2 regions of the Kitasatospora sp. NPDC049258 genome follow, and region 2 is predicted to be linked to the other one. Evidence: riboswitches for the same ligand, from Rfam matches in the RefSeq annotation. Region 2 holds a riboswitch; the other holds the start of a gene.
What was found. A riboswitch is a leader RNA that binds a small molecule or an ion and turns the genes downstream of it on or off. The one in region 2 is predicted to bind S-adenosylmethionine.
Positions count from the first base shown of each region.

Region 1: another riboswitch for S-adenosylmethionine. It lies ahead of AB0K43_RS30230 (AAA family ATPase); the one in region 2 lies ahead of thrC (threonine synthase).

Region 1 is NZ_JBFAQT010000064.1:10,689-17,366, forward strand. Features, by position in the region: gene AB0K43_RS30230 (AAA family ATPase) at 1-2,782, opposite strand, end outside; SAM riboswitch class IV at 3,040-3,152, opposite strand; partial or broken gene AB0K43_RS30235 (DUF2470 domain-containing protein) at 3,279-3,713, shown strand; gene efeO (iron uptake system protein EfeO) at 3,868-5,025, shown strand; partial or broken gene AB0K43_RS30245 (Dyp-type peroxidase) at 5,131-5,905, shown strand; gene efeU (iron uptake transporter permease EfeU) at 5,936-6,678, shown strand, end outside.
Region 2 is NZ_JBFAQT010000014.1:2,593-13,362, reverse strand. Features, by position in the region: gene AB0K43_RS14400 (ATP-binding domain-containing protein) at 1-1,074, shown strand, start outside; gene AB0K43_RS14395 (copper homeostasis protein CutC) at 1,156-1,842, opposite strand; gene AB0K43_RS14390 (hypothetical protein) at 1,928-2,857, opposite strand; gene AB0K43_RS14385 (PadR family transcriptional regulator) at 2,854-3,201, opposite strand; gene AB0K43_RS14380 (hypothetical protein) at 3,303-3,932, shown strand; gene AB0K43_RS14375 (hypothetical protein) at 3,936-4,289, opposite strand; gene groL (chaperonin GroEL) at 4,413-6,035, opposite strand; gene AB0K43_RS14365 (cold-shock protein) at 6,343-6,549, opposite strand; gene AB0K43_RS14360 (MoaD/ThiS family protein) at 7,121-7,399, opposite strand; gene thrC (threonine synthase) at 7,454-8,731, opposite strand; SAM riboswitch class I at 8,749-8,892, opposite strand; gene AB0K43_RS14350 (glucosyl-3-phosphoglycerate synthase) at 9,060-10,064, shown strand; gene AB0K43_RS14345 (trehalose-6-phosphate synthase) at 10,130-10,770, shown strand, end outside.

The DNA of each region.
Region 1 (6,678 bases), on a different contig from region 2:
GCTCGGGGTCGTTGGAGGCCTCGCCACCGTGGACGACGGCGGCCAGGTCGACCCGGCGGCGGACGCCGAGCTTGCGGTACACCCGGGTCAGGTGCTGCTCCACGGTGCTCACGGTGATGTAGAGCTTCCGGGCGATCTCCCGGTTCGACAGGCCGCGGACCGCGAGTTCGGCGACCCGGCGCTCGGCGTCGGAGAGCCCGGCCAGGTCGGGTTCGGCCGCCGGGACCACGGACAGCGCCGGGGAGCGGCGCAGCCGGCGGTCGGTCTGCCAGGCGCGGCCGGGGTCACCGTCGGTGCGGTGCGCCTCGCTGAGGTCGGCCAGGGCGCCGGCCAGGTCGGCCTCGGCCTCGGCCTCCTCCAGCAGGCCCACGGCCTGCTCCAACAGCCCGGTCCGCGCCGGCCGTTCCCCGGCGGTGGCCCGGATCCACAGCGCCACCCCGCGGATCCGGGACTGCCCCGACGGCCCGAGCCGGGCGAGCTGCTGGTCCGCCAGCGCCGCGGCGGCCTGCGGCCGTCCGAGCGCGAGCTGCGCCCGGGCCGCGCCGAGCCGCCAGGGTGCGATGGCGGGCAGGTGGTCCAGCCCCCACCGGGCCATCGTCTCGCCGCAGGCCCGGAACTCCGCCAGCGCCTCCTGCGGCCGCCCGGTGGCGAGCAGATGGCCGCCGCGCGCGTAGCGGTGGTGCAGGCCGGCCGGAGTCCGCTCCATGCCCCGGGGCACCGTCAGTTCCAGGAAGCGGGCGGCGTCCTGGTGCCGGCCGAGGGCCGTGCGGGCCGCCACCATCGTGGACAGCGGCAGGCCCACCGCCACGCCCCAGGCGTCCGGTGCGACCCGGGCGAACGCCGCCCGGGCGGCCTCGTCCGCCGTCCGCAGATCGCCCTGGCGCAGCGCCGCCTCGGCCCGCAGCGCGGACAGCAGGGCGTGCCGGGTGGTGCCGCAGCGGCTCGCGGCGCGCTCCGCCGGCGGGCCGTACCAGCGCACCGCCCGGTCGGCCCGGTCGGCGTAGAGCAGCACCGTCAGCGCGGCGGTGAGCGCCTCGGTGCTGCCGCGGCCGCCCGGGTGTCCGTCCCGCAGGATGGCCTCCGCGCGGATCACGGCCGCACCTGGTTCGACGGTGCCGGCCAGCAGCGAGGCCAGCAGCCGCATCCCGCCGTCCCGCCCGCCGTCGGCGGCCCCGCCCTCCTCCCCGGGCCCGGCGGCCGGGGCCGAGGTCCGCGCGGCCAGGGACGGGTACCAGTACGCGAGCCAGCCGCGCAGTCCCGCACCGGCGCGCTGCTCGCCGAGCTTGCGCTGCGCGGCCTCGAAGCGCTCCAGGGCGGCCAGTCCCTCGTCCGGGCGGCCCTGCCAGAAGAGGTGGCGGATCGACTTCAGCTCGTGCCGCTTCGCGTCGCTGCCGTCCAGCACCGTCCCGGGCAGGGACGGTACGCAGCGGAACGTCACGGCCTCGGGCGACGTGCCGGCGGTCGGGGTCACGGCCGCGGCCGCCGGGGCGTCATCGGCGGACGGGAGCAGGACGGGCGCGACCACGACGGGCGGGGGCGCGGCGGACCGGGGCGCGGCGGGCGGGAGCACCGTGGGCGGCGGGCCCGGTGGTCCGGCGTCCGGAGAGGGTGACCACGGTGTCCGCAGGTAGCCCTCGGCCGCCCGGACGTGCCCGGCCACCGTGCGGGGCTCGGCGCCGGCCGCCCGTAGCAGCTGCGCCGCCCGCTCGTGCAGGCTGGCCAGTTCGGCCGGCCGCATGGCGGCCAGCAGGTCCCCGGCGGCGCTCGGGTGGCGGAAGCCGCCGCCCCGGAACAGCCCCGCCGCGTTCAGCAGGTACAGCGCCCGCGGGAGCGAGTCGGCGGGCAGCAGCAGCAGTTCGGCCAGCAGGCCGGGGGTGGCACCGGGGCCCAGCACCGCCACGCCGCGGGCATGGCGCAGCGCGAGCGGGTCGATGCGGTGCAGGCAGTGCATCAGCCCGCGCCGGTAGCCCTCGCCGACGGTCAGGATGGCCGGTGCACCGGCCCGCTCGTGATCGTCCATCAAGGCGTGCACCAGCAGCGGGTTTCCACCGGTCAGCTCGTGCGCCTCGGCGGCCAGCCCGGCGGCCGCCGGGTCGGGGAACCGGCGCCGGAACAGCTCCGCGACCAGCTCGGCGGGGAGCACCTCAAGCCTGATCTGCCGGTGGTGCGGCTGGCGGGCCAGCTCGACCTCGAAGAACGGGTTCGGCGGCGTCATGGTCTCCCGGGTGCTGAGGACGGTCAGCACGGCCGCGTTCCTGGTCCGGCGGACCAGGTAGAGGAGGAACTCCAGCGACTGCGGGTCGGCGTCCTGCCGGTCGTCGACCGCGATCAGCACCGGGGTGCGGCCCGCGAGCGTCCGGACCAGGCCGAACAGCCCCTCCAGGGTGGGCTGGCTGAGCCGCCCGTCCAGGCCCTCCGCCACCCCGGGGTGGCGGGCCACCTCGTCGGCGCCCCGGGCGAGCAGGGCCTCCGCCGTGGCGGCCTCCTCCGGATCCAGCGGTGCGCTCTGCAGCAACTGCCGGGCCAGGCCGAGCGGGAAGTCGCGCTCCAGCGGGGATCCGGTGCCCATCAGTACCGTGGCCCCGCGCTCCGCCGCGACGTCGGCGAAGGCGTACAGCAACTCGCTGCGGCCGCTGCCCACCGAGCCGTGCAGGGCGATCACGGCGCCGTGCCCGGCCTCGCAGTGCTCCAGCGCCTCGTACAGGCGGCGGTACTCGGGCTCGCGCCCGGCGGGCAGCGTGCTCGGAAGGTCGAGCGTGAATGGTGCGGGGGCGAGAGACATCCGTACTCCTGAGGCAGGCGCGCGGAAGGGTGGGCCGCAGGGCTCTCCTGTGCACGCGCGGATCGTGACCGGGCTCGTGTCGGCCGACCGGGCGGCGTACCTCACCGCCCCGCAGGCCGACCGCGGTCAGCGACAGAGGGAACTGGCCCGCCGCAGCAGGTCGATGTCGAGCCTGGCCACGAGCCGCAGTGCTGCCGCCCGACGCCCGAGCGCCCCCTGGTCCACGACCTTCTCCATCCCCGCCCGTTACAGGCACCCACCTGCGCTTGCGGCATGACGCCATGCCACCTGGCTTATCCCCGGGGCACCCCACCGCAGTGTGGGGGTTGCCGGTCAGCCGGCCGGGGCCGTTCGACTGACACTCTTCGCCGACTCGAGTTTAAGAAGACGCTGGTGACACCGTCAATCCAATCGCCCCCTCAACCGGCCCCGGGGAGGCCCGGCTTGCGGGGCGGCGGGCAGGCTCGCAGGCGGCGGCCGCTTGCGGCGACCCGGCCGCGTCACCGTCACCGGCCTGCTGGCAGCGCCCTACGACCCCGGCGCCGAGAGCACCCGCATGGAGTTCGGCCAGGCGGTCGTCGAGGACACCGACGGCCGCGCCTACGTCACCCTGGACGACCTCCACCGGGCCGCGCCCGACCCGCTCGCCTGCCGCGAGGCCGGTCTGCTCACCCACCTCCTCGACGACCACCCCGAGCTCGTCCCGCTCCTGCTGCGCCTCACCGTCCCGGCCGCCGGGCTGACCCGCGCGCTGCCGCTCGCACTGGACCGGTACGGCATCACGCTCCGGCTGGAGTACCCGCAGGCCCGCACCGACGTCCGGCTGCCGTTCCCGACACCGGCGGACGACGCCGACCAGGCCGGCCCGCAGATCCACGCACTGCTGGCCAAGGCCCGCCGACTGTCCCACCGCAACCGCCGGCCGGCCTGAGCACGCGCCGGGCCGTCCAGGTGAAACCCGCGCCCGTCCGGCCGTATGGCCGCGCACCGCCGAGCGAACTAAGGTAAGCCTTGGCTGTCATGGCGGCGCCGCGCCGGCCCGGGTCGGGCCCACCCGATGCCGCCCCGTCGGACCCGGGAGCCCCATGCCGTCCGCACGCACCGTCACCGTCTCGGTCCTCCCGCTCACCGCGCTGCTGCTCGCCACCGCCGGGTGCTCCAGCTCCTCGGGCGGGAGCGGCGGCTCCAGCGGCACGATCAAGGTCACCGCGTCCGACGACGCCTGCCAGGTGTCCACCGGCACCGTCCGGGCCGGCCAGGTCGAGCTGGAGGTCAAGAACACCGGGTCCAAGGTGACCGAGGTCTACATCTACGCCCCCGGCGACAAGATCGTCACCGAGCGGGAGAACATCGGCCCCGGCACCGGCTCCACCCTCACCGCGGAGATCAAGCCCGGTTCGTACGAGATCGCCTGCAAGCCGGGCATGACCGGCGACGGCATCCGCCAGCAGCTCACCGTGACCGGCGGCTCGGCGGCCGCGGCGGCCGCCGACCCACGGCTCGACGCGGCGGTCGCGCAGTACCGCCACTACGTGCAGGAGCAGGCCGACGCCACCGTCCCGGTGGTGGCGCAGTTCGCCGCCGCGGTCAGGGCCGGGGACGTCGCCCGGGCCCAGACCCTGTTCGCGCCCTCCCGGGCCGGCTGGGAGCGCACCGAGCCGGTGGCCGAGAGCTTCGGCGACATCGACCCGAAGACCGACACCCGCGAGGACGGCGTCGAGGCGGGCCAGCAGTGGACCGGCTGGCACCGCCTGGAGAAGTCGCTCTGGGTGAACGGCGCCATCGCCCCCGAGGACCGGACCCTCGCCGACCAGCTGGTCACCGACCTCCAGGACTGGCAGACCCGGGTCGGCACCGCCGACATCACCGCCACCAGCATGGCCAACGGCGCCAAGGAGTTGCTGGACGAGGTCGCCACCGGCAAGGTCACCGGCGAGGAGGACCGCTACAGCCACACCGACCTGTCCGACTTCGCCGCCAACGTGGACGGCGCCAAGGAGGCGTACGACCTGCTCAAGGCGGTAGTCGCCGAGAAGGATCCGCAGCTGGTCCAGACCCTGGACACCGAATTCGCCGACATCCAGGCCCTGCTCGCCAAGTACCGGCAGCCGGACGGCACCTACACCCCGTACGACCAGGTCACCGAGGCGGAGCGGAAGACCTTCTCGGACGCGGTGAACGCGCTCGCCGAACCCCTCTCCCGGCTGGCCGTCGCCGTCGCACCGGCCTCCCCGACACCATAGGGCTCCGGGCCGGTGGACCCCCAGGACGAGGAGACCGGGAGCGCGCAGCGGCGCGAGGCCCGCACCGGGTTGAGCCGGCGGGCCGTGCTCGGCCGGGCCGGCGCCGGAGCGGCCCTCGGCGCGGCCGCCTCCCGGCTCACCCTGACCATCGGCTTCGGCCCGAGCCTGTGCGTGCAGGCCTGCGCGGACGATCCCCAGGTCGCCGTCCACGCGATCCGCGACCTGGCCCGCCTCGGCTTCGGCACCGTCTCGGTGCGCTGGTCCCAGCTGGGCTTCGGCAAGACCTCCTCCACCACCCCCGAGGCGCAGACCCCGCGCAACCTGATGGGCTTCAAGGACGGCACCCGCAACATCGCCGGCACCGACACCGAGGCACTGACCCGGTACGTCCGGGTCGCGCCCGCCGACGGCCCCGACTGGATGGCGGGCGGTGCCTACCTGGTGGCGCGCCGGATCCGGATGCACATCGGGACCTGGGACCACACCCCGGCTGGGCGAGCAGGAGGACATCTTCGGCCGCACCAAGGGCGAGGGCGCCTCCTTCGGCCGCGAGCACGAGCACGCCCCCCCGGACCTGGCCGCGATGCCCGAGGACGCGCACGTCCGCCTCGCCCACCCCGACTCCAACAACGGCGCGACGATCCTGCGCCGCGGCTACTCCTTCACCGACGGTACGGACGGCCTCGGCCGCCTCGACGCGGGGCTGTTCTTCCTGGCCTACCAACGCGACACCCGCACCGGGTTCCTGCCCGTCCAGCAGCACCTGGCCGGCACCGAGGCGCTCGGCGAGCACCTGCAGCACGTCGCCTCCGCCCACTTCGCCTGCCCGCCCGGCGTCCACGGCCCGGACGGCTGGTGGGGCCGCACCCTGTTCGGCCAGGCCGGCCCCCATGACCCCCGAGGAGCGCGCGTGTTCGCGAACTACCTGATCGGCCTGCGCGAAGGGCTGGAGGCCAGCCTGATCGTCTGCATCCTGATCGCGTACCTGGTCAAGACCGACCGCAGGGACAGACTCCTGCCGGTCTGGACCGGCATCACCGCCGCCGTGCTGCTCTCCATGGCCTTCGGCGCGATCCTCCAGTACGGCTCCGCCCAGCTGAGCTTCGAGGCGCAGGAGGCGCTCGGCGGGACCTTGTCGATCATCGCGGTCGGCCTGGTCACCTGGATGGTGTTCTGGATGCGCCGCACCGCCCGGTACCTCAAGGCCGAGCTGCAGGGCAGGCTCGACCAGGCGATCGCGCTCGGCACCGTCGCGCTGGTCACCACCGCCTTCCTGGCCGTCGGCCGCGAGGGGCTGGAGACGGCGCTGTTCATCTGGAGCGCCGTCCAGGCCACCGGCGACGGCGTCCGCCCGCTGATCGGCGCCGCCCTCGGTCTGTTGACCGCCGTCGTGCTCGGCTGGCTGTTCTACCGCGGCGCCCTGCGGATCAACCTGGCCAGGTTCTTCACCTGGACCGGCGCCCTGCTGGTGATCGTCGCCGCCGGTGTGCTCGCCTACGGCGTGCACGACCTCCAGGAGGCCGGCTGGCTGCCCGGCCTGCACAACCTCGCCTTCGACATCTCCAGCACCATCCCCAAGGACAGCTGGTACGGCACCCTGCTCAAGGGCATCCTCAACTTCCAGCCCGATCCCACCGTCCTCCAGGTGATCGT
Region 2 (10,770 bases):
ATCATCGAGGAGTTGAAGTCCCGCGAGATCCGCTACGGAGCCGCCGGGGAGGCCCTGCCGCAGCGGATCGCGCACGCCGTGCTGGTGAAGATGGAGCACGGCGGCGAGGCCCCGGACGACCGGGTGCAGGACGCGGTGGCCCGCAACGCCGAGGTGAAGGCGGTGGTCCGGGCCTGCTGGCCGGCCGTCGACCCGGTCAAGCTGGTGCACCGGCTGCTCACCGACGCCGCCTTCCTCGCCGAGTGCGCCGAGGGCGTGCTCACCGCCGAGGAGCAGGAGCTGATCCGCTGGACGAAGCCGCCCCGCTCGGTGAAGTCGACCCGCTGGTCGGCGGCCGACGCGGTGCTGGTGGACGAGGCCTCGGACCTGGTCCGGCGCACCCCCTCGCTCGGCCACGTGGTGCTGGACGAGGCGCAGGACCTCTCCCCCATGCAGTACCGCGCGGTCGGCCGGCGCTGCTCGACCGGCTCGGCCACCGTGCTGGGCGACCTGGCCCAGGGCACCACGCCGTGGGCGACCGGCAGCTGGCCGGAGGCGCTGCACCACCTGGGCAAGGCCGGCGCGCACGTCGAGGAGCTGACCCAGGGCTTCCGGGTGCCGGAGGAGGTGATCGTCTACGCCTCCCGGCTGCTGCCGGCGATCGCCCCGGGGCTGGCCCCGGCGACCTCGGTCCGTGAGCTGCCGGACTCGCTGACCGTACGGCACGTCCCGCAGGCGCTGGCCGACTCCGTGGTGGCGGCCTGCCGGGAGGCACTCACCTTCGAGGGCTCCACCGGCCTGATCGCGGCCGACGCGCGGATCCCGCTGCTGGCCGAGGCGCTGACCTCGGCCGGCCTGCCGTATCTGGAGCCGGGCACCGAGACCTCCGCCGAGGCCCGGCTCACCCTCGTCCCGGCCTCGCTGGCCAAGGGCCTGGAGTACGACTACGTGGTGCTGGACGAGCCCGCCGCCGTGGTCGCCGGGGAGCCGGACGAGCGGACCGGCCTGCGCCGGCTGTACGTGGCGCTGACCCGGGCGGTCTCCGGGCTCACCGTGCTGCACACCGAGCCGCTCCCGGAGCAGCTGCGCGGCTGAGGCCGGCGGCCCGGGCCGGTCCGGCGGGGCGGCACGGCGGGCGAGGCGGTACGGCGGGCGGGGCGGTACGGCGGGCGGGGCTCAGCCGTCGATCAGGGTCCGCCAGTCGGCGACCTTGGCGGGGTCCACCGGGGTGTGCCACCCATCGGCCCGGACCGCTCCGCCGATGTGGAACGCGTCGAACCCGGCCGCCCGCAGGCCGGGCACGTGCTCGGCGCGGATGCCGCCGCCGACCAGGATCCGCTGCCGGTAGCCGGGTTCGCCGGCCTTGGCGAGCTCGCCCTCCAGGGTCTGCCGGCCGGCCCCGACCCCCGCCGGGTCGCCCGCGGTGAGGTAGGTGTCCAGGCCGGGCAGACCGTCCAGGGCCGCCCGCAGTGCGGCGCGGTCGGCGCTGTGGTCGACGGCCCGGTGGAAGGTCCACCGGCAGCCGGCCACCGCCTCGGCCACCGCCAGGGTGGCGGGCAGGTCGAGGCCGCCGTCGGGGTCGAGGAAGCCGAGCACGAACTCCTCGGCCCCCTCGGCGCGCAGCGCGGCGGTGCGGGCGAGCAGCCCGTCCAGGTCGCCGGGGGCGAAGCCGTCCCGGATCCGCAGCATCACCCGCAGCGGGAGGTCCACGGCGGCCCGGATCGCGGCGAAGTCCGCCACCGCGGGGGTGAGCCCGTCGGCGGCCATGTCCGTGACCAGTTCGAGCCGGTCGGCGCCACCGGCTTCGGCGGCCTGGGCATCCTGCGCGGTCAGCGCGATGACTTCGAAGATTGGTCTAGACATATCCGTACCTTGCCACATCCCCTGCCGCCCGGGCGAGCCCCCTGCCCGCCCGGACGCCGGGCGCGGCCCTCCCGGCCCCCGCCGGTCAGCCCGCGGCCGGCGGGCGCTGCCGCCCGGGCAGGGGTGAGCGGTGCCGGAACACCGCGGCCAGCAGCAGCGCCACCGCCAGGAATCCCGTGAAGGCCAGCAGGCGCCACGGGCCGCCCGCGTCGATGAGGATCGGCCAGAAGGCGTCGCCCACCACCAGCGGCAGTACCGCGAGGGCCGGCGCGGCCGCCCGCAGCCGCCCGCGGGCCAGCGCGAGCAGCGGCAGGGCCGCCAGCACGATCCGGTACGGGTACCAGGAGGAGTCCCAGAACAGCGGCGTGCCGAACGTGCTCGGCCCGACCGTCACGAGCGCCGCCACCACGGCGCCCGCGAGCACCGACGCCGCCGCCTGCCGCACCCGCCCGCCCAGCAGGTCGGCGGGCGCCAGCAGCACCAGCAGGAGCCAGGCCCCCGGCGTCACGCCGTACGCCACCAGATCGAGGGCGTGGGCCAGGAGCGGTACGGGCCCGGCGGGGGAATCGGCGACGATCAGGGCGCCGGCCACCGCGACGCCCGCGAGCAGCGCCGCCGCACCGGCCCACCGGGCCGCACCCCAGCGCCCGCACAGCACCGCCGCCAGGGCGACGGCCCACAGCGCCAGGAGCCCGCTCCCCCACCAGCCGTAGCCGTCGGCCCGCACGAACTCGTACGACCAGGCCCGCCAGAGCTGCGCGGCCTGCCGCCCGAAGCCGGCCCCGAGCACGAACGGCAGCGCGGCGGCGAGCAGCCGCCCGGGCGTCCCGGCGGAGGTCAGCCCGGCCCGTAGCCGCAGCCCGTGCCCGGCGAGGCCGAGCAGTTCGCGGGCCCGGCCGAGCCGCCCGGTGTCGCCGGCCAGCGAGGCGTACACCTCGGCGAGCTCCGCTCCCCGGTCGGCCCGGTACGCCTTCGGGTACAGCCGCAGCACGGCGTCCAGCATCGGCTCGCTCACGCGAAGGCTCCGTTCGCTCGGGGGCGGAAGGCCGTCAGGCGCCGCTCGGCCTCGGCCGCGACGGCGCGCAGCCGCTCGGCCTCGACGGCGAGCGCGCCCCGGCCGGTGTCGCTGAGCGCGTAGGTGCGGCGGGCCCGGCCGTCGACCACCTCGTCGCTCTCGACCCGGATCAGCCCCTGGCCGAGCAGCCGGTCGAGCGCGCCGTACAGGGTGCCGGCCCGCATCCGGACCCGGCCGTCGGAGATCGCGGCGATCTCCTGGATGAGGGCGTAGCCGTGCCGCGGGGCATCGGCGAGAGCGGTGAGCAGGAGCAGCGTGGGCTCCTGCATCGAACGTTCTGTCATGCCATCTAGATATACCGGTCATCGGTATATACCGTCAGGCGAATCCGGGAACCCGGGCCCACCCTGACGGTCCGTCGCCGCACCGGGCCACAATGGGCGCCATGACCGCCGACCTGCTCGACCGCTGGATGGACCTGCTGCGCCGCTGCGGCGCGACCGCCGACCCGCAGCCGTACGGCGAGGAGTTGCTCAAGCGCTGGGCCGAGCCGCAGCGCCGCTACCACACCACCGACCACCTGCGGGCGGTGCTCGACCAGGTGGACGCGCTGGCCGGGCCGGCCGACGGCGCCGACGCCGTGCGGCTGGCGGCCTGGTTCCACGACGCGGTCTACCGGCCCGACCGCTCGGAGAACGAGGAGCGCAGCGCGGTGCTGGCGGTCCGCGCGCTGCGCGCGGCCGGGCTGGCCGAGCCGCTGGTCGAGGAGGTCGCCCGGCTGGTCCGGCTGACCGTCTCCCACGACCCGGCACCCGGGGACCGGGGCGGCGAGCTGCTCTGCGACGCCGACCTGGCCGTCCTGGGTGGCTCGCCGGACCAGTACGCGGCGTACGCGGCGGCCGTCCGCGAGGAGTACGGCTTCGTCCCCGAGGACGCCTTCCGGGCGGGGCGCGCGGCGATCCTGCGCCAGCTGCTCGCCCTGCCGGCGCTCTACCGCACCGAGGCCGCCCGCACCCGATTCGACGCCGCCGCCCGGGCCAACCTGGCCGCCGAGCTCAGGACGCTGGAGCCCTAGGGCTCACGCGAGCTTCCCGACCGGCGCGACGACCAGGCCCTCCTTGCCGCACACCCAGTGCGGATCGGGCCCCAGCTCGGGCTCCACGCCCAGCGCGTGCGGGTCGCCGTCCTCGGCGCAGGCGGTGCACAGCGGCCAGCGCCCGTACGCCTCCAGCAGCGCGTCCTGGACGTCCTGGGCGACCAGCCCGAGCACGTACTCGGTGCCGTCCGGCCACTGCTCCAGCCACCACCGCCGGTGCGTCACGGCGTCCTCCACCAGCGAGACCACGGCGGCGTCCGCCACGTCCCGGGCGGTCAGGTCGGCGAGGATCAGCGCCCGGGCGCTGTGCAGTGCGGCTTCGATGTCAGCGGGCATCCCCCCATTGTCCCGCACCCGGCACCCCGGCCGCCCTGCCGGGTGGAACGCCGCGAGGGCGGCCTCCCGGTGGGGAGACCGCCCTCGCGGGACGATCAGAACTCGCCGATCCTCGAAGGAGGATCAGAAGTCCATGTCACCGCCCGGCATGCCGCCGCCGGCCGGCGCGCCGGCCTTCTCGGGCTTGTCGGCGATGACGGCCTCGGTGGTGAGGAAGAGCGCCGCGATGGAGGCGGCGTTCTGCAGCGCGGAGCGGGTGACCTTGGCCGGGTCGATGATGCCCGCGGCGATCAGGTCGACGTACTCGTTGGTGGCGGCGTTCAGGCCGTGGCCGGCGGGGAGGTTGCGCACCTTCTCCACCACGACACCACCCTCGAGGCCGGCGTTGGTCGCGATCTGCTTGATCGGGGCCTCCAGCGCCACGCGGACGATGTTGGCACCGGTGGCCTCGTCGCCCTCCAGCTCCAGCTTGTCGAACGCGACACCGGCCTGCAGCAGCGCGACGCCACCACCGGCGACGATGCCCTCCTCGACGGCGGCCTTCGCGTTGCGGACGGCGTCCTCGATGCGGTGCTTGCGCTCCTTGAGCTCCACCTCGGTGGCCGCGCCGGCCTTGATGACGGCCACGCCGCCGGCCAGCTTGGCGAGGCGCTCCTGGAGCTTCTCGCGGTCGTAGTCCGAGTCGCTGTTCTCGATCTCGGCACGGATCTGGTTGACCCGACCGGCGACCTGGTCGCTGTCGCCGCCACCGTCGACGATGGTGGTCTCGTCCTTGGTGATGACCACCTTGCGGGCGGTGCCCAGCAGGTCGACGCCGGCGTTCTCCAGCTTGAGGCCGACCTCCTCGGAGATGACGGTGCCACCGGTGAGGATGGCGATGTCGCCGAGCATGGCCTTGCGGCGGTCACCGAAGCCGGGGGCCTTGACGGCGACCGACTTGAAGGTGCCACGGATCTTGTTCACGACCAGGGTCGACAGGGCCTCGCCCTCGACGTCCTCGGCGATGATGACGAGCGGCTTGCCGCTCTGCATGACCTTCTCCAGCAGCGGGAGCAGGTCCTTGACCGAGGAGATCTTGGAGTTGGCGATCAGGATGTACGGGTCCTCGAAGGACGCCTCCATCCGCTCCAGGTCGGTGGCGAAGTAGGCCGAGATGTAGCCCTTGTCGAAGCGCATGCCCTCGGTGAGCTCGAGCTCCAGACCGAAGGTGTTGCTCTCCTCGACGGTGATGACGCCTTCCTTGCCGACCTTGTCCATCGCCTCGGCGATGAGCTCGCCGATCTGGGTGTCGGCGGCGGAGATGGAGGCGGTGGAGGCGATCTGCTCCTTGGTCTCCACGTCCTTGGCCTGGGCGAGCAGCTGGTCGGAGACGGCCGCGACGGCCTTCTCGATGCCGCGCTTCAGGGCCATCGGGTTGGCGCCGGCGGCGACGTTGCGCAGGCCTTCCTTGACCAGGGCCTGGGCGAGCACGGTGGCGGTGGTGGTGCCGTCACCCGCGACGTCGTCGGTCTTCTTGGCGACCTCCTTGACGAGCTCCGCGCCGATCTTCTCGTAGGGGTCCTCGAGCTCGATCTCCTTGGCGATGGAGACACCGTCGTTGGTGATCGTGGGGGCGCCCCACTTCTTCTCAAGGACGACGTTGCGGCCCTTGGGGCCAAGCGTCACCTTGACGGCGTCGGCAAGCTGGTTCATCCCGCGCTCAAGGCCGCGGCGAGCTTCCTCGTCAAACGCGATGATCTTTGCCATGTGAAGTGGTCCTCCGGGACGCGATCGACTGCATCGGACCGAAGGGTGCCCGCGACGGACGGCCCTGCGAGCGGGGGTCCTGTCCCCAACCGCTCCCGGGAGGCCTCACCGACCCGATCCGTTTGTCACTCTCGTACCGAGAGTGCTAACGCCAATGATTAGCACTCTCGGGTGGCGAGTGCAAGCCCGATCGCGGGGTGTCCCGAACATGGCGGCAGGCCCGCACGGGGTTCCCGTACGGGCCTGCTGCCGATGATCTGTGGCCGCCAGCTCGTTGACCGAACCGAGGCTCCGCAGGTCGAAGAGGTCACGCAACCAGCGCGCGGACCATGTCCGCCTGCGGACCCTTCTGCCCCTGGGAGATCTCGAACTCGACCCGCTGGCCCTCTTCGAGGGTGCGGTAGCCGTCCATCTGGATCGCGCTGTAGTGGACGAACACGTCCGCACCACCGTCGACCGCGATGAAGCCGTAGCCCTTCTCGGCGTTGAACCACTTGACGGTGCCCTGAGCCATTCCGAACTCCCCTTGTGCTGTGCTGGCCCTTCACGGACCCGCAGGGTGCGGGTCCAGAGGTCTGGAAGGCCGGCCCGGGGAACCCCCCCTGGGCGCAGCCGTGCACGCCGCAGCCACCGCACCGGGGCCCGAAAGGGCCACCGGAACGCGGGTGAATGCGTCGACCGCGGCTGAATGTATCCGGACATGCGCCCTCTGCAACAGGCCCAACTTTTGGGCAATTGCTATGAGCCCCGGGGGATATGACGGGATGAAAGCGGCACTTGTGAGCAATTGACGCCGGACATCGCGGACCAACGTCACATATCGCCGGAATAATTCTGACGGCGGCCTGACAGTTCGGCTCCGTGCCCCGGATCGCCGGTCTCAGCGAGCGGACAGCCGCTGCGTACCCGACCGGTGTGCGGGGCGGGCCACCTCGAATCGGCCTCGAATACCCCTGCGACACGCACTCTATACCCAGCCACGTGGGCAAATGTCCGACCGGAACGCCGAGAGCCGCCGTCGGGAACGGAATTTCGGCATTCCGGTCCTGACGGCGACTCAAGGCTGCTACGAGCGTCGGCCGAGGTCAGCAGCCGCCGGCCACCGCCGGGATGATCGAGACGGCCGCGCCGTCCTTGATCCCGGTCTGCAGGCCCTCGGCGAAACGCACGTCGTCGTCGTCGACGTAGACGTTGACGAAGCGGCGCAGCTGCCCGGCGTCGTCCAGGATCCGGGCCGAGATGCCCGGGTGGTTCTGCTCCAGATCCTTGATCACCTCGGCCAGGGTGGTGCCCTCGGCGGCCACCTCGGCCGAGCCGCCGGTGTAGGTGCGCAGGATGGTGGGGATGCGGACGGTGGCGCTCATGGACGTCTACTCCTTGCTGCGGGGTGGTGAGGGGGTCGGGGGCGGGGCTTCGGCTCAGGCCAGGCCGGCGGCCCGGAAGGACTCCAGGGTCGGCCGGATGGTGGCGGTCAGCCCGGCGTCGGAGACGGCGTCCAGGGTCTTCAGGCCGTCGCCGGTGTTGATCGCCACGGTCTCCTTCGCCGGGTCCAGCTGTCCGGTCTCGACCAGCTTCTTGAGCACGCCGACGGTCACGCCGCCCGCGGTCTCCGCGAAGATGCCCTCGGTGCGGGCCAGCAGCCTGATCGCGTCGACCACCTCGGCGTCGGTGACGTCCTCGACCGCGCCGCCGGTCCGCCGGGCGATGTCCAGCACGTACGGGCCGTCGGCCGGGTTGCCGATCGCCAGCGACTTGGCGATGGTGTCGGGCTTCACCGGGCGGATCACGTCGTGGCCGGCCTTGTACGCGGCCGACACCGGCGAGCAACCGGCCGCCTGGGCACCGAAGATCCGGTACGGGCGGTCCTCCACCAGGCCGAGCTTGATCAGCTCCTGCAGCCCCTTGTCGATCTTCGTGAGCTGCGAGCCCGAGGCGATCGGGATGACGATCTGCTCCGGCAGCCGCCAGCCGAGCTGCTCGCAGATCTCGTACGCCAGCGTCTTGGAGCCCTCGCCGTAGTACGGGCGCAGGTTGACGTTGACGAAGCCCCAGCCCTCGCCGGCCGGGTCGCCGATCAGCTCGGAGCAGAAGCGGTTCACATCGTCGTAGTTGCCCTCGATGCCGACCAGCTCGCCGCCGTAGACCCCGGCCATCACGACCTTGCCCTGCTCCAGGTCGTGCGGGATGAAGACGCAGGACTTGAAGCCGGCCCGGGCCGCCGCCGCACCGACCGCGCCGGCCAGGTTGCCGGTGGAGGAGCAGGACAGGGTGGTGAAGTCGAACGCGCGCGCCGCCTCGATGGCGCAGGCGACCACCCGGTCCTTGAAGGAGTGGGTCGGGTTCCCGGAGTCGTCCTTGACGTGCAGCTGCGCGGTGAAGCCCAGCTCGCGGCCGAGGTTGTCGGCCTTGACCAGCGGGGTCCAGCCGGGGTTCAGGTTCGGCTTGGACGCCACGTCGGCCGGCACCGGCAGCAGCGGGGCGTAGCGCCAGATCGAGGCCGGGCCGGCCTCGATCCGCTTGCGCAGTTCCTCGGTCTCGTACGAGCCGAAGTCGTAGGCGATCTCCAGCGGGCCGAAGCACTCGACGCAGGCGAAGCTCGGGCCGAGCGGGGTGCGGGCGCCGCACTCGCGACAGGACAGCGCGGCGGCGGGGCCGAGGTCGACGGCAGGAGCTGCGACAGGGGTAGCGGTAGCCATGATGGCGGAGGCCTCTCTCCTCATCTTCCCCGTGACGCGGGCGCGCCACAGGACGGAATTGGCACCTGTCCCGCCGGGGCCTCGACCTGACGGTCAGTTAGCCGGACGGGAAGGTTGCCGGGACTTCAACGGGCCGTTCCCTCAGTCCCTCTGGATGAGCAATGTGGCGAGCGGCGTTACAGCCGACAGCGCGTTTGTGGTCGTGCACAGCGACCCACCCCGACGTGCGAAGGTCGGATCGCATTACCAAGACTGTATCCGAAGGCCCCGGTACCACCTCATAGCGTCCGACACCCGAGACGGCGCCGCCCATCCGAGGAGCGAGATCTTGCCCGACCAGCCCCGGCCCGACGTCCTGCCCCAGGTGGCGTCCTGGCTGCGCCGCCGCTCGTGGGCGGCCGCCGACCGCCCGGTGGAGACGCTGCTGGCCGCCAAGCGCGCGGCGGGCCCGGCCGCTTCCGTGAGCGTGGTGCTGCCCGCCCTGGACGAGGAGCCGACCGTCGGCGAGATCGTGACCGCGATCCGCGTGGAACTGATGGAACGGCTGCCGCTGGTGGACGAGCTGGTGGTGGTCGACTCCGGCTCGGTGGACCGCACCGCCGAGCGGGCCGCGGCGGCCGGCGCCCGGGTGGTGCACCGGGACGACATCCTCCCCCGGCTGCCCGCCGAGCCCGGCAAGGGCGAGGTGCTCTGGCGCTCGCTGCTGGTCACCCGCGGCGAGATCGTCTGCTTCATCGACGCCGACCTGCGCGAGTTCGACCCCGCCTTCGTCACCGGGATCATCGGCCCGCTGCTCACCGATCCGGGCATCCAGCTGGTCAAGGCGATGTACGACCGGCCGCTGGAGACCGCGGGCGCGGTCGTCCCGGCCGGCGGCGGCCGGGTCACCGAGCTGGTCGCCCGCCCGCTGCTCAACCTGCACTGGCCGCAGCTGGCCGGCTTCGTCCAGCCGCTCGGCGGCGAGTACGCGGCCCGCCGGACGCTGCTGGAGCGGCTGCCCTTCCCGACCGGCTACGGGGTCGAGCTCGGCCTGCTGGTGGACGCGCTGGACACGGTCGGGCTGGACGCGCTGGCCCAGGTCGACGTCGGCGTGCGGCACCACCGCCACCAGGACGGCCAGGCCCTCGGCCGGATGGCCGCGACCATCTACCGCACCGCGCTGGAGCGCCTGGACCGCACCCACCGGCTGAAGGCCGAGGACGGCCTGCTGCACCCGCTGCTCACCCAGTTCTCCCGCGACCCCGCCACCCGCGGCTTCACCGCCCACACCCACCCGGTGCACGCCGTCGAACGCCCGCCGATGCGGACCGTCCCGGAGTACCGGGACCGGTAGCGGGTTCTCGGGCGCGCCGCGCGCTGAGTGGTTTGCACACCCGATGTCGCGGCAAGCTTGGCAGTATGGCCGATCACGCGTCCGCACGTTCGAATCAGCCCGGCGCCGCCCCGATCCTGGTGGCCTCCAACCGCGGCCCGGTGTCCTTCACCAGCGAGGACGACGGTTCGCTGACCCTGCGCAGAGGAGGTGGCGGCCTGGTCTCCGGCCTCTCCGCGATCGACGACCCGAGCGCCGTCTGGGTGTGCGCCGCCCTCGGCGAGGCCGACCGGACGGCCGCCCGGCAGTCCCCGGACGGGCGGCTGGACCTCGCCGGCTTCGAGGTCGGCGGCCAGGCCGTCCGGATGCTGGACATCGATCCCGGCACCTTCACCCGCGCCTACAACGGCGTGGCCAACTCGACCCTCTGGTTCGTCCACCACCTGCTCTACGACACCCCGGTCTCGCCCAACTTCGACGAGCGCTTCCGCCGCGAGTGGGAGTCCTACACCACCTACAACACCGCCTTCGCCGAGGCGCTGGCCACCGAGGCCGCCCCGGGCGCCGCCGTCCTGATCCAGGACTACCACCTCTCGCTCGCCCCGGCCCTGCTCCGGGCGCTGCGCCCGGACCTGCGGATCGGGCACTTCTCGCACACCCCCTGGGCCCCGCCGGAGTACTACCGGATGCTGCCGGACGACGTCGGCGCGGCCGTGCTCGCCGGGAT